DNA from 4 places in the Nocardia sp. NPDC055029 genome. Region 3 is predicted to be linked to each of the others. Evidence: riboswitches for the same ligand, from Rfam matches in the RefSeq annotation. Region 3 holds a riboswitch; each other region holds the start of a gene.
The links. Region 3 has a riboswitch for S-adenosylmethionine ahead of ACWF9G_RS21045 (ABC transporter substrate-binding protein). Riboswitches for the same ligand answer to the same signal wherever they lie in the genome.

Region 1 (3,200 bases), on a different contig from region 3:
AACGCCGCGAACGCGCCCTGCAAGCCGCGCCCGAGGAACAGCTGCAACCCGTCCTGGGCGAGCCCGGCCAGCGCCGACGCGGCGGCGAACCCGACCAGGCCGATCAGGAAGATGCGCCTGCGGCCGAGGTAGTCGGCCATCCGCCCGCCCAGCAACAGCAGGCCGCCGAAGATCAGGGTGTAGGCGGTGAGCGCCCACTGTTTGTCGCCCTCGCTGATGCCGAGGTCTTTCTGGGCGAACGGGAGCGCGATCGTGACGACGGTGGCGTCGAGGATCACCATCAACTGTGCGGAGGCGAGGACAGCCAGCGCCCACCATCGCGTCGAATTCTGTTGTGTATCAGTTGGTTTCGCGTCTATCTCGATGCCGGTCACCACGGACTCCTAGTCACTCGAAGGCTGGCCTAATCCTGGCACCACGAGACAATTGGCGTCAAGAGCAAAATGTCTGACTGCGCCATTTGACGGGAAGGGACAGACAAATCAGGCAGGACGGTAATCTGGAGGGATGCTGGACTCGACCACTCCGATCGGCGCGGACCGGGCGACCGAACCGGCAGGCCCCACCGCGGCCGACCGCGTGCCTGCGGGCCTGCGTGAACGCAAGAAGCTCCAGACCAAGGCGGCGATCATCGAGGTCGGGCTGCGACTGTGTGAAACACAGGGCTTCGACGCGACGACGGTCGAGCAGATCGCCGCGGGCGCCGATGTCTCCCCGCGCACGGTCAACCGCTACTTCCCGCTCAAGGAAGACATCGTGCTCGCGCCGATCGACGAGTTCGGCGGCACCGTCGCCGTCGCACTCGCCGGGCAACCGCGCACCGGCAACGAACTCAAGGCGCTGTGTGACGCCTACCTGCAGGTCGTCGATACCGAGGCCGAGGCCGACGGCATCCGGTTCCTGCGCCAGTTCCAGCAGATGCAGCGGATCATGCGGACCAGCCAGGCCGTGAACGCGCGCGCCCTCGAATACGCGGAGAAGAAGAACGTCTCGGTCTGCGCGCAACTCGCCGAGCGGATGGCGACCACGCCGGACGACTTCTCGGTCCGGGTGGTGGCCGGCACCTGGCAGATGTTGTGCCACCTCTCGCTCGCCGCCATCGAGGACGAGCTGCTCGGCTCGACGCCGGAAGCCGCCGCCGGGGTGACCAAGGCCGCCATCCTGCGCGCCTACCACGAGCTTCGCCGCGTCTGCGGTGCGCACGCCGACGGCGACACGCCAGAGGTCGGCACACCGTCGGCGGAGTGATCCAGGCGACGAAACCGGGGGAAGTTTCCGCGCTGACACGATGGCCGGTTAACATGACGGCAAGGTCATGAGTACCAGCGCCAAGCCCCGGCTCGCTGGTCGGCAACCCTCCAGCTGCGGTGGGGTGCTCCGGGTGATGACCGGGCTCTCGAAGGTCGAGAGCAAGCGCGCATTGCAGGAGGCCCCCATGTGTTGTTGTCCGTCGATCCGACCCAGCTGACGCGAGACACCGGCAAACAATCCTGGAGCAATTCATGACCGACTCTGCCCTGCCCGAGAACTGGTCCTTCGAGACCAAGCAGATCCACGCGGGCCAGGCCCCCGACGCGAGCACCAACGCGCGGGCACTGCCGATCTACCAGACCACCTCCTACACCTTCCGCGACACCGACCACGCCGCCGCGCTGTTCGGTCTCGCCGAACCGGGCAACATCTACACCCGGATCATGAACCCCACCCAGGACGCGGTCGAGCAGCGCATCGCCGCGCTCGAGGGTGGCGTCGCGGCGCTGCTGCTGGCCTCCGGCCAGGCCGCCGAGACCTACGCGATCCTGAACCTGGCCAGCGCCGGTGACCACATCGTGTCGAGCCCGCACCTCTACGGCGGCACGTACAACCTGTTCCACTACTCGCTGCCCAAGCTCGGCATCGAGGTCTCCTTCGTCGAGGATCCCGACGACCTGGCGCAGTGGCAGGCCGCCATCCGGCCCAACACCAAGGCCTTCTACGGCGAGACCATCGCCAACCCGAGCAGCGCGGTGTTCGACATCCCCGGCATCGCCGAGGTGGCGCACAAGGCCGGTATCCCGCTGATCGTCGACAACACCGTCGCGACCCCGTACCTGATCCAGCCGCTGGCCAACGGCGCCGACATCGTCGTGCACTCGGCCACGAAGTACCTGGGCGGGCACGGCGCCGCGGTCGCGGGCGCGATCGTCGACGGCGGCACCTTCGACTGGACCGTGCGCGACGCCGACGGCAACGCGCGCTTCCCCGGTTTCACCGAGCCCGATCCCAGCTACCACGGCGCGGTGTTCGCCGACCTTGGCGCGCCCGCCTTCGCGCTGAAGGCCCGCGTGCAGCTGCTGCGCGATCTGGGTGCCGCGGTGTCGCCGTTCAACGCGTTCCTCATCGCCCAGGGCATCGAAACGCTGAGCCTGCGGGTCGAACGGCACGTGTCCAACGCCGAGGCCGTGGCGAAGTTCGTCGCCGAGCAGCCGGGCGTCGAGGCCGTGTACTATGCGGGGCTCGAGACCTCGCCCTGGTACGCGCGGGCCAAGCAGCTCGCACCCAAGGGCGCGGGCGCGATCGTCGCGTTCGAGCTGCGCGGCGGTGTCGACGCGGGCAAGAAGTTCGTGGACGCGTTAAGCCTGCACAGCCATGTCGCTAACATCGGTGATGTGCGTTCTCTCGTGATTCACCCGGCATCGACCACGCACTCGCAGTTGACGCCCGAAGAGCAACTGGCCTCCGGCGTCACTCCGGGGCTGGTCCGGCTCGCCGTCGGCATCGAGGGAATCGACGACATCCTGGCCGATCTGCGCGCAGGTTTCGCGGCGGCGACGACGTGACTGTGAGCACCGAATCGCCGATCGCCCGTCCCGCAACCGGTGTGGCCCTGCTGCCACCGCCGGACGGGCGACTCGGCGTGGTCGCCATCGGGGACGTGGCGCTGGAGAACGGCGCCGTGCTCCCCGATGTGCGGCTGGCGGTGCAACGCTGGGGCGAGCTCTCGCCCACGCTCGACAATGTGGTGCTCGTCGAACACGCGCTGACCGGTGACTCGCATGTCATCGCCAGCGCGGACAACGCGCAGCCCGGCTGGTGGGAGGGCATGGTCGGGCCCGGCGCGCCGATCGACACCGACGAATGGTGTGTGATCGCGACCAACGTGCTCGGCGGCTGCAAAGGCAGCACCGGCCCGTCCTCGCTCGCGCCCGACGGCACGCCGT
Region 2 (3,200 bases), on a different contig from region 3:
TCGACGAGTAGCCCGCCGCAATGAGCGGGACGGCGCTCTATTCGCAGGCCACGCCGTCGTTGTCGCGGTCGAGATCTGAGCGGTAGCCGGGTTCGCCGCGGTGAAGAGGGGCTGCGCCGGCTGCGCGGGCGGCGGCGCAGTTCCTGTAATAGGCGCTGGGGGCGGGCGGCGCATCCGGTTCGGGGACCGCCTCGATACGCGGTGCTGGTACCGGCACTGTCGTCGTCGGTGCAGGGGCGACCACCGGCGGTGGAGGTGGCAGTTCGACCGTAGTCGTCGGGGCGATCGGGGCCGCCGGGATGTCGACGGTGGTGGTCGCCAGGGGCACGACGGTGGTTGTCGTAGCGGTAGGCGGCGGGGTTGTTGTCGTCGAAGTGATTGTAGTTGTGGATGTTTCGGCGATGCGGGTAGTCGAGGTAGCCGAGCTACGCACCTCGGGCGCAGACTCGTCCTCAGCAAGACCGCCGATCGCGGCTAGACCAAGCACTCCGACAACTCCGATCCCGGCCACCACGGGCCAGCGGCGCTTCTTGTCCTGTGGCCTGGGCGGACGAGCCCACGGATCAGGCGGCTGATTCGGTCGAGTCACTATTTCCCCTAAGGTGTCTGAGCACTTCTGCGGGGCTTCATCGCGACTGGCCAGAGGCCCGTTACCCAGTTCTGCGGCGCGTCAAACATTCTCGAGGACGGCGTGCCGAAGCGGGCGGGCCGTTGGGCCCGCCGCGACGGTGGCTCGGTTCAGCCGATGAGGCAGGGGGCGGCGCCTGCGGGGGAATCGGCGGTGAGGGGGCGGGTTTCGGGGGGGGGGTTCCAGAGGCCTTCGGTGGTGGCGTAGGTCCAGGTCGGGCCGGATTCGGTGAGGGTGGCGATGGCCGTGATCAGGCGGTCTACGTCGGTGGCGGTGGTGCCGAGGCCGATGCTGGCGCGGAGGGCGGCGTCGAGGCCGAGGCGGGTGAGGAGGGGGTGGGCGCAGAAGCGGCCGTCGCGGATGCCGATGGCGTGTTCGGCGGAGAGGTAGGCGGCGACCTGGCCGGGGGCGTAGCCGGCGACGGTGAAGGCGACGATGCCGACGCAGTCGGGGCTGTCGGACCAGATGCGGACGATGTCGACGCCGGGAATCGCGGCCAAACCGTCGCGCAGACGGTCGGCCAAAAAGCGTTCGCCGGCAACGAGTTCGGTGGGATCGATGGCGGCCAGCGCGTCACAGGCGGCGGCGATGGCGGCCGCGCCGAGCACGTTCGGCGAGCCCGCCTCGTGCCGCTGCGGTGCCGCGGCCCACTCGACCTGTTCCACACCGACTTCGCGCACCGCGCCACCACCGGCCAGGTACGGCTCGCCCGCGTCGAGCCAGTCCCGCCTGCCGACCAGCACACCGGCGCCGAACGGCGCGTACAGCTTGTGCCCGGAGAAGGCGAGATAGTCGATCCCGTTCTCACGCAGCGAAATCCGGCGATGCGGGGCCAACTGCGCCGCGTCGACGAGAATCCGCGCGCCGCACAGGTGGGCGATGGTGGCCAGCCGCTCCAGCGGCAGCACCTCACCGGTGACATTGGACGCCCCGGTCACCGCGAGCAATGCGGCGGGCTTGCTGCACAATTCGGCGACGACCCGCCGGATCGTCTCCTCGACGGTGTCGGCGGCCTGCACGACCCGACGACCGTGCGCGGTCCACGGCAGGAAGTTCGCGTGATGCTCGATATCGAGCACGACGGTCTCCCCGGGCACGCAGCCTGCCAGCAGGTTCAGCGAATCGGTGGTGTTGCGGGTGAACACGACGACCTGGTCGTCACACGCGTCGACGAACCGGGCGACGGCGCCACGCGAGGCCTCGTAGCACTCGGTGGAGATCCGCGAGGCGTAGCCCGCGCCGCGGTGCACGCTGGCGTAGTACGGCAGCAGCTGCGAGATCCGGTCGGTGACCTGCCGCAACGCGGGCGCGCTCGCCGCGTAGTCGAAGTTGGCGTAGGTGCTTGTGCCGCCCTGCACGAGCGGAACCTGCAGGTCGGCGCCGGACACGGCGGCCAGGGCACAGGTGGGGTCGATTACTGCGGTCATGACGAAATCCCGTCGGCTCAGGGACTCGTTCCCGAAAAGGGTGCTGCGAGTCCGCGCTTGCCGCGCCCACTGCGGACGGCGGCCTGGTCGTCACCCGGAGCACCCCACCGCGGAGGAGGGTTGCCGACCAGCTAGCCGGGGCTTGTCGCTGGTACTCGTGACCTGTTGACGAGAGTGACAGACGATCCAGGGAGCTGTCAACCACCACCATCGGCACGCCCGAACCGACAGGAATCGCCGACGCCGGGTCGCCACGCAACTAGCATCCGACGAAGGCGACGGCTACGCCGACGACTCGGCAGATCAACGTGGCGCTGCGGGTGGGTTCTGATGTCAAACCGGTACACAAGGGGTGAACTTTGCCCGCGATGGACGCCGTACGATCGAGTGAACCGAAATCAGTCCATGCCTTCGATCGGAAGAACACCATGTCACACGCCCTGAGCTCCACACCGGCGGACGTGAACGCCGATCTAGCAGACGAATTCGTCCACCTTGCTCGGTTGGCGATGGCAGGCCGCGAACAGGACGTCACGATGTTCGTCCGCCGCGCCGCGCGCCGGCATCGCACCGACTGCCCCGAGCTCGCCGAGGCCCTGATCGGACTGCTCAGGCAGAACCCGACGCGGGCCAATCCGCTACGCGCCGAACTCGATACGCCGATCCCCGTCGACGGCGACAGCCGCCTGCCGCTGCTGCGGGTCGTGCCGCCCGGCGCCACCGCGGAGGTGCCGATCCTGCCCGCCGAGACCTACCGGGTGCTCACCCAGATCGTCGACGAACGCAAGCAGGCCGACCGTCTCGCCGCCGCCGACCTCACCCCGGCGCGCAGCCTGCTCTTCGTCGGTCCGCCCGGCGTCGGAAAGACCATGGCCGCGGCCTGGCTCGCCCATCAGCTGGAGTTGCCGCTGGTGGTGCTCGACCTGGCCACGATCATGAGCAGCCTGCTCGGCAAGACCGGCACCAACCTGCGCCACGCCATCGACTACGCCAAGCAACGACCCTGCGTGCTGCTGCTCGACGAACTCGACGCGATCGCCAAGCGCCGCGACGACGACCGCGATGTGGGCGAACTCAAACGCCTGGTCACGGTGCTGCTGCAGCAGATCGACGACTGGCCGTCGGGCGCCGGTCTGGTGATCGGC
Region 3 (3,200 bases):
GCTGACCGAGCTGGTGATCTTCAACGGTTTCAAGGCACACGACAACGAGGAGTGGCGCAGTGTGGTCGGTGCGCTGCGGACACGCGGCGTGGCGGTGCACGGCTGGTAAATCCCGGTGGGTGGTTTCGAGTGAGTCGCGCATGGCCGTGTAGTCGGGGGCAGCGAGAGCGGCCACGTCATCTGGCATCGGGACTGGCCGCCCGCCATGCCTGCCCCATGACCTCACCAGGCGACGGCAGCGGAGAGGTCCATGCCGAGAACGTCGAGCGGCGCGGGCGGACTGAGACGATCAGGGGACTTCGGTGATGCCGACGGTCGGGAAGAAGAAGCAGGAGCGGCCCGCGTTGTCGGTGGTGCCGAAGACGGCGGCCAGGACGGTGCCGTGGCCGGTGTCGACGGGGACCGCCCGCACTCCGCCGACGGGGATGGCGGTGAACAGGAAGTCGCGGATGGCGGTTTCGGCGAGGGGGCGCAGTTCGACGGGTACCTCGGGCGGGACCATCGCGCGGACGATGTCGGTGATCGAGCCCATCGAGGCCAGACCACCGCGGCCGGTGCTGATGTTGAGCCAGGCCACCTGCATGCCGGAGGTCTTGGTGGTGGCCGTGTCCGGCGACAGGCCGTAGGGCAGGAAGGTGAACATCGTCTGGCCGGACTTCACGGCGGTGAGGTCGAGGCCGGGGACCTGGACGGTATTCGCCGGCCACGGGCCAGGGACCGCACCCGCGACGGCGGGGATCAGGCCGAGGTCGTCACCGGCGCAGTTCGCGGCGACCGTCGGATACAGGAACGGCTGGACGCCGAGCGCTTCGAGGGTGTCGACGACGGTCTGATACGCGCCGAGCAGGTCGCCCGGAGCCGCCGTCTGCGCCGCCGGCGCATCCCTGGTTACCTCGGGCGCCGCCGCCGCGGTAGGCGCGGCCAGTAGCAGCGCGGCGGCACAGGCCGCCAGCGTGGTCAGTGTGGTGAAACGACGCGGCTCGGTCACGGCGCACTCCTCATGGACGCGAAGACATCCGACGCTACTCCCGTACCGGGCGTAATCCGCGCAGGTGAGATGGCACCGAGCCGTCGGCGCGTCGCACAGTGTGCCCGAGTACGCCCCGCGTTCCAAGCTCTGCGCTCACGCTGATCCTTACCGTTGTGAAGGATCCCGCCAGTGCCACATGCTGATTCGGTACCGGCCCCTGCGGCCGGTCACAACCATCCAGAGCGACCGAGAGACCCGGCTCGACGACGTCGCAGCAACCCGCCCGTTCCCCGGGTGTGGGTGCTTCCGCCGGGTTCGATGGAAGGAAGAAAGTGCACCCCGTGATCGGTCCCCATCATCGTCTCGCCGCTGTCGCCGGCGTTCTCGCCGTCGCCACCTCCGTGGTCGCGTGCGGTAGTGACAGCGCAGGCTCGGGTGGGCAGGCCGGTCCGCCCCAGCCCGGCGGCACGCTGCGCTACGGCCTGTCGCAGGCGCCGTCGTGCTCGGATCCGGCGCAGGCGGGCTCGAACCAGTCCATCTACGTCGCCCGTCAGATCGTCGACTCGCTCACCGATCAGGACCCGAAGACCGGCGCGATCACGCCGTGGCTGGCCACCAGCTGGGAGGTCAGCTCCGACGCGAAGGTGTTCACGTTCACGCTCGCCGACGGCGTCACCTTCAGCGACGGCACGCCGGTCACCGCGGACTCGGTGCGCGACACCTTCGACGCGATCGTGAAACTCGGTGGCGCGAAGGCGCCGCTCGGCACGAGCTACCTCACCAACTACGTCGGCACGACCGCGGTCGACAAGCTCACCGCCCGAGTGGAATTCAGCCAGCCCAACGCGCAGTTCCTGCAGGCCTCCTCCACACCGCAGCTCGGAATACTCGCCAAGGCGACCAATGCCAAACCGGCCGAGGCCAGGTGCGCAGGCGACAATATCGGCAGCGGGCCGTTCACCTACGCCGGCTACAAGCAGGACGTCTCGGTGACGCTGGCGAAGCGGGCCGGATACCACTGGGGATCGGCGGTATTCGGGCATCAGGGCGAGGCGTACCTGGACCGGATCGAGTTCACCGTCGTCCCCGAATCCGGGGTGCGCACCGGCAGTCTCGTCTCCGGTCAGCTCGACGCGATCAGTGACGCGCTGCCCCAGGACGCACCGCAGATCGAGGCCGTCGGCGGCCAGGTGCTGTCCACGTCCAACCCCGGCACGCCGTTCGGCCTGCACCCCAACGTGACTCGTGGCCCGCTGCGCGATCCGGCGGTGCGCCAGGCACTGCTGCCGGCGCTGGACCGCAAGCAGCTCGTCGACACCGTGCTCGGCCCGCAGTTCAAGGTCGCGACCTCGACGCTGGCCTCGGCGACACCCGCGTACGCGGATCTCTCGGCACAACTTCCCCACGACCCGGCCAAGGCGAAGTCGATTCTCGACCAGGCAGGCTGGGTTCCCGGCGCCGACGGCATCCGCGCGAAGAACGGTGAGCGCCTGAGCTTCTCGGTGACGTTCAGCCAGGTGTTCGCGGGCAACCAGGCGATCCTGGAGCTGGTGCAGCAGCAGCTTCGCCAGGTGGGCGTCGACCTGACACTCGACCTGGTGTCGCTGCCGGAGTGGACCGCCAAGATGAACTCCAAGGACTACGACGCCACCTACGGCAATTCCACCCGCGCCGACGGCGACATCCTGCGCACGCCCTTCTCGATCACCGGTCGCAACCTCAATGCCCGCGGACCGATCCCGGCGCTGGACGAGACCCTGGACAAGCAGCTGGCCGCCAATGATCCGGCCGCACGGGCGACGCTGATCAAGACCGCGCAGCAGCAGATCCTCGACAACGGCCTCTACATCCCCACCGTCGAGCTGTCCCAGGCGATCGGCGCGGCCGCGACCACCCAGGATCTGAAGTTCGAGGCCTCGGCCCGGCTGCAGTTCTTCGACACCTGGCTGAGCGGGCGCTGATCATGAGCCGATACGTGGGTTCCCGGGTGCTGCAGGCGCTCTGGGTGTTGTGGGCGGCGTTCACGATCTCCTTCGTCGTGCTCTACCTGCTGCCTGCGGATCCGGTGTCGATGGCCGCCGACGGCGGTGGGCCCGGCACCGTCGTCGACAAGGCGGCGATCGCGGAACTGCAGGCCCGCTACGGCCTGGACAAGCCGCTGTGGGAGCAGTATGTGACCGCGCTCGGCAATGCGGTCAGCGGTGACCTCGGGCGGTCCATCAGCACCGGT
Region 4 (3,200 bases), on a different contig from region 3:
CCTGTTCGGCGATCAGCCACCAGCCAAGGATCGACCCGAGCGCGAAGACGGCGCCGTGCGCGAAATTGATGACATTGGTGACGCCGAAGATGAGGGTGATGCCCACGGCGAGCAGCGCGTACGCGTTGCCGTGGACCACACCGGCGACGAGGGTGTCGAACATCAGCGATTGCCGGTCGGGACGAACTTACCGCCCGTCAGCACCAGTTCGCGCGGGCTCACGCCCTTCGGGCGGCGGGTCTCCTGATCGAACGCGAAGGTGCCGAGACCGATTCCGGTGAATCGGGTTTCGGTCTTCAGGCCGTCCAGGACGCCTTCGCGAGTGGCCCCGCCCTTCTTGGCCGCCTGCACCACCACATTCAGGGCGTCGTAGGCGTAGACGTTGAAGTCGCCGGGGTCGGTGTTGAACTTCGCGCGGAACTTGGTGACGAAGTCCTGCACCTTCGGGTCGGGGTCGGCGGGGCTGAAGATGCCGTTGACGATGTCGCCCTCGGCCGCCGCGCCCGCCAGCGAGATGAACTGCGGGGTGTTCTGACCACCGAAGAACTGACCGGTGAAGCCGACGTCACGCAGCTGCTTGACCACCAGCGCGCCGTCGGGTCCGTAGCCCAGGTGCACGAACGCCTCCGGGTTCGCCTCGCGGCCCTTGATCAGGATCGGCTTCACATCGGTGGAGTCGGGCAGGATCGGCGAGGAGTAGACGATCTCCACGCCCTTCTGCTTGGCGAACTTCTCGAAGAACTGGAATGCCTGCTTGCCCCAGTCGGTTTCGAGGTAGACCACCGAGACCTTCTTGGCCTTCTTGCTCACCCACTCGGCATTGCGCTCCTGGAACACGTCGAGGGTGATCGACGGGCTCCACGAGTAGGCACCGGCCTTGGTGAAGTCCACCGCGGAGTTGGTGAAGCCGTACTGGACGAGCTTGCCGCGGTTGTAGATCGGCGACGCGGCGATCGACGCCGGGGAGGAGAAGTCGCCCAGCTCGGCGATGATCGAGGAGTCGTCGACGAACTTGGTGGCGATCGGCACCGTCTGCTTGGGGTCGGATTGCGAGTCCTCCCACTTCAATTCGACCTTGCGGCCGTTGATGCCGCCCGCGGCGTTGATCTCGTCGAGGGCGAGGTCGAAGCCCTGCTGCCACAACCGGCCGTACTCGGCGGACGGACCGGTGCGCGGACCGGAGACGCCGAAATACACCGGGCCGTCCGCGGAACCACCGCCGCCCGCGTCGCTGCAACCGACCACCGCGGCCGCCACACTCACCGCGGCCAGCGCACCCGCCACAATCTTGAAACGACGGCGCGAGCCGATCGAGAACTTGCTCATTGATGATTTCCTTCGAATTCGGACGCCAGGGAACCCCGGGCATTCAGCGCTTGCGCTCTCTTTTTCGAGAGCGCCTGGTCGTCACCCGGGGCACCCCACCGCCAAGCGAGGGTTGCCGATCAGCGAGCCGGGGCTCGAAATTGCTGATACTCGTGACCGTGGGAGGAAATGTAGCAGCAGGTCCGGGCGCCACGATCGTGTTCGATACCGTTCCGGGACAGCCGGATACGGCTCTAGCTGCGGCATCGGCGCGCCGCGGGTTTGCGATCAGCTCGAGACAAAAGGCCGCGCCGGGCGGTCGGGAATCGCGGCGGGATCAGCGCAGCGTGCGACAAATCATTGTCGCGGGTCCGCGGGCTCGGTACTGCTATTCCCCATGACCACTCTGCTGCACATCAATGCCTCCGCACGCGGCGAATTCAGTCAATCCCGCTCCATTGCGCAGACTTTCATCGAAACGCTCGCCGCGAAGGATTCCGGCTTGCAGGTCGACACGCTCGACCTGTTCGACGCGGGACTGCCCGAATTCGGCACCGATGCGGCCGCGGCCAAACTGGCCGTGTTCACCGGGTCGGAGCAGACGCCGGAACAGGTCGCCGCCTGGGAGCAGGCACGCGCCGTGTTCGACCGGTTCGCCGCCGCCGATCTGTATGTCGTCAACATCCCGATCTGGAACCACGGGGTGCCCTACATCCTCAAGCAGTACGTCGACATCGTCACCCAGCCCGGGTGGGCGTTCGGCTTCGATCCCGAGGTCGGCTACAGCGGCCTGCTCGACGGCAAGCGGGCCGTCACCGTGTACACCAGCGGTGTGCACCAGCCGGGCGTGCCGATCCAGTTCGGCAACGACTTCGCCACCCCGTTCGTGCAGGACTGGCTGCGATTCATCGGCGTGAAGGACGTCGCCGAGATCCGCTTCGCCCCGACCGTGCTCACCGAGGACCCGCAGGTCGGCTTCGCCGCGGCGCAGGAACGTGCGCGTGAGCTCGCCGGCGACTACTGAGACGTGGGCGCCGACCGGGCGCACCGTCGCGACGATCTGCGCCGTCGGCATTCTCGTCGTCGGGCAGTTGTACGTGGTGCTCCCGATTCTGGGCGATCTGGCCGCGGCGTGGGGCACCTCCCGCGCCGCGGCGACCTGGACGAGCACCGCGTTCGGGCTGGCCTACGGCGCCGGATTCCTGGTGACCGGGCCGCTGTCGGACCGGTGGGGGCGCAGGCCCGTGATCGTGACCGGCCTCGCCGCGACCGCGGTGTCCACGCTGGTGGTGATCGCCGCACCGAACCTCGGCGCCGGACTCGCCGCCCGGATTCTGCAAGGACTCACCGCGTCCTTCTTCGCCCCCGCGGCCTTCGCCTACCTCGCCGAGCGCATCGCTCCCGCCCGACGCGTCTTCGCCCTGACCTGCCTGACCAGCTCGTTCCTCGGTGCGGGCGTGATCGCGCAGGTGCTGGCCCAGGTCATCGACGACGTGTTCGGGTGGCGAGTTGTATTCGTCACCGGTGCACTGAGTTTCGCGGTGTCGGCTGTGGTGCTGCACGCCGTCCTCGAGCCGGGCAAGCGCCCGGCCGCGGCATCGGCTGGCACGGTGTTCACCGCGTTCGCCACCCTGCTGCGCACCCCGCGCCTGACCCTGCTCTACCTGAGCTGCCTCGCCGTTCTCGGCTCCTTCGTCGGCATCTACACCGGCGTCCAGCTGGCGCCGCCTGCCGGCGTCGGCGGTGCCGCGTTGCTCGCACTGCGAGCCAGCGCGATCCCGGCCATGATCGCGATCCCCCTGCTGGCCACCAGATTGGCGGCGATCAATCCGGAACTGCGCCTGATCAGCGCACTCGCCGCGGCAGGCGCGGCCGCAGGCATCACTGCCGTCCCC

Region 1: another riboswitch for S-adenosylmethionine. It lies ahead of ACWF9G_RS01480 (bifunctional o-acetylhomoserine/o-acetylserine sulfhydrylase); the one in region 3 lies ahead of ACWF9G_RS21045 (ABC transporter substrate-binding protein).
Region 2: another riboswitch for S-adenosylmethionine. It lies ahead of ACWF9G_RS28445 (aminotransferase class V-fold PLP-dependent enzyme); the one in region 3 lies ahead of ACWF9G_RS21045 (ABC transporter substrate-binding protein).
Region 4: another riboswitch for S-adenosylmethionine. It lies ahead of ACWF9G_RS05155 (ABC transporter substrate-binding protein); the one in region 3 lies ahead of ACWF9G_RS21045 (ABC transporter substrate-binding protein).

Annotation. Positions count from the first base shown of each region.
Region 1 covers NZ_JBSGVQ010000001.1:384,232-387,431, reverse strand. The annotation lists gene ACWF9G_RS01490 (MFS transporter) at 1-374, opposite strand, end outside; gene ACWF9G_RS01485 (TetR family transcriptional regulator) at 508-1,248, shown strand; SAM riboswitch class IV at 1,312-1,422, shown strand; gene ACWF9G_RS01480 (bifunctional o-acetylhomoserine/o-acetylserine sulfhydrylase) at 1,503-2,819, shown strand; gene metX (homoserine O-acetyltransferase MetX) at 2,816-3,200, shown strand, end outside.
Region 2 covers NZ_JBSGVQ010000042.1:1,631-4,830, forward strand. The annotation lists gene ACWF9G_RS28435 (hypothetical protein) at 1-11, shown strand, start outside; gene ACWF9G_RS28440 (excalibur calcium-binding domain-containing protein) at 38-589, opposite strand; gene ACWF9G_RS28445 (aminotransferase class V-fold PLP-dependent enzyme) at 739-2,055, opposite strand; SAM riboswitch class IV at 2,104-2,218, opposite strand; gene ACWF9G_RS28450 (AAA family ATPase) at 2,484-3,200, shown strand, end outside.
Region 3 covers NZ_JBSGVQ010000024.1:97,817-101,016, reverse strand. The annotation lists gene ACWF9G_RS21055 (DUF6892 domain-containing protein) at 1-109, shown strand, start outside; gene ACWF9G_RS21050 (hypothetical protein) at 290-988, opposite strand; SAM riboswitch class I at 1,201-1,295, shown strand; gene ACWF9G_RS21045 (ABC transporter substrate-binding protein) at 1,312-2,931, shown strand; gene ACWF9G_RS21040 (ABC transporter permease) at 2,934-3,200, shown strand, end outside.
Region 4 covers NZ_JBSGVQ010000004.1:77,698-80,897, reverse strand. The annotation lists gene ACWF9G_RS05160 (ABC transporter permease) at 1-163, opposite strand, end outside; gene ACWF9G_RS05155 (ABC transporter substrate-binding protein) at 163-1,326, opposite strand; SAM riboswitch class IV at 1,368-1,484, opposite strand; gene ACWF9G_RS05150 (FMN-dependent NADH-azoreductase) at 1,703-2,329, shown strand; gene ACWF9G_RS05145 (MFS transporter) at 2,307-3,200, shown strand, end outside.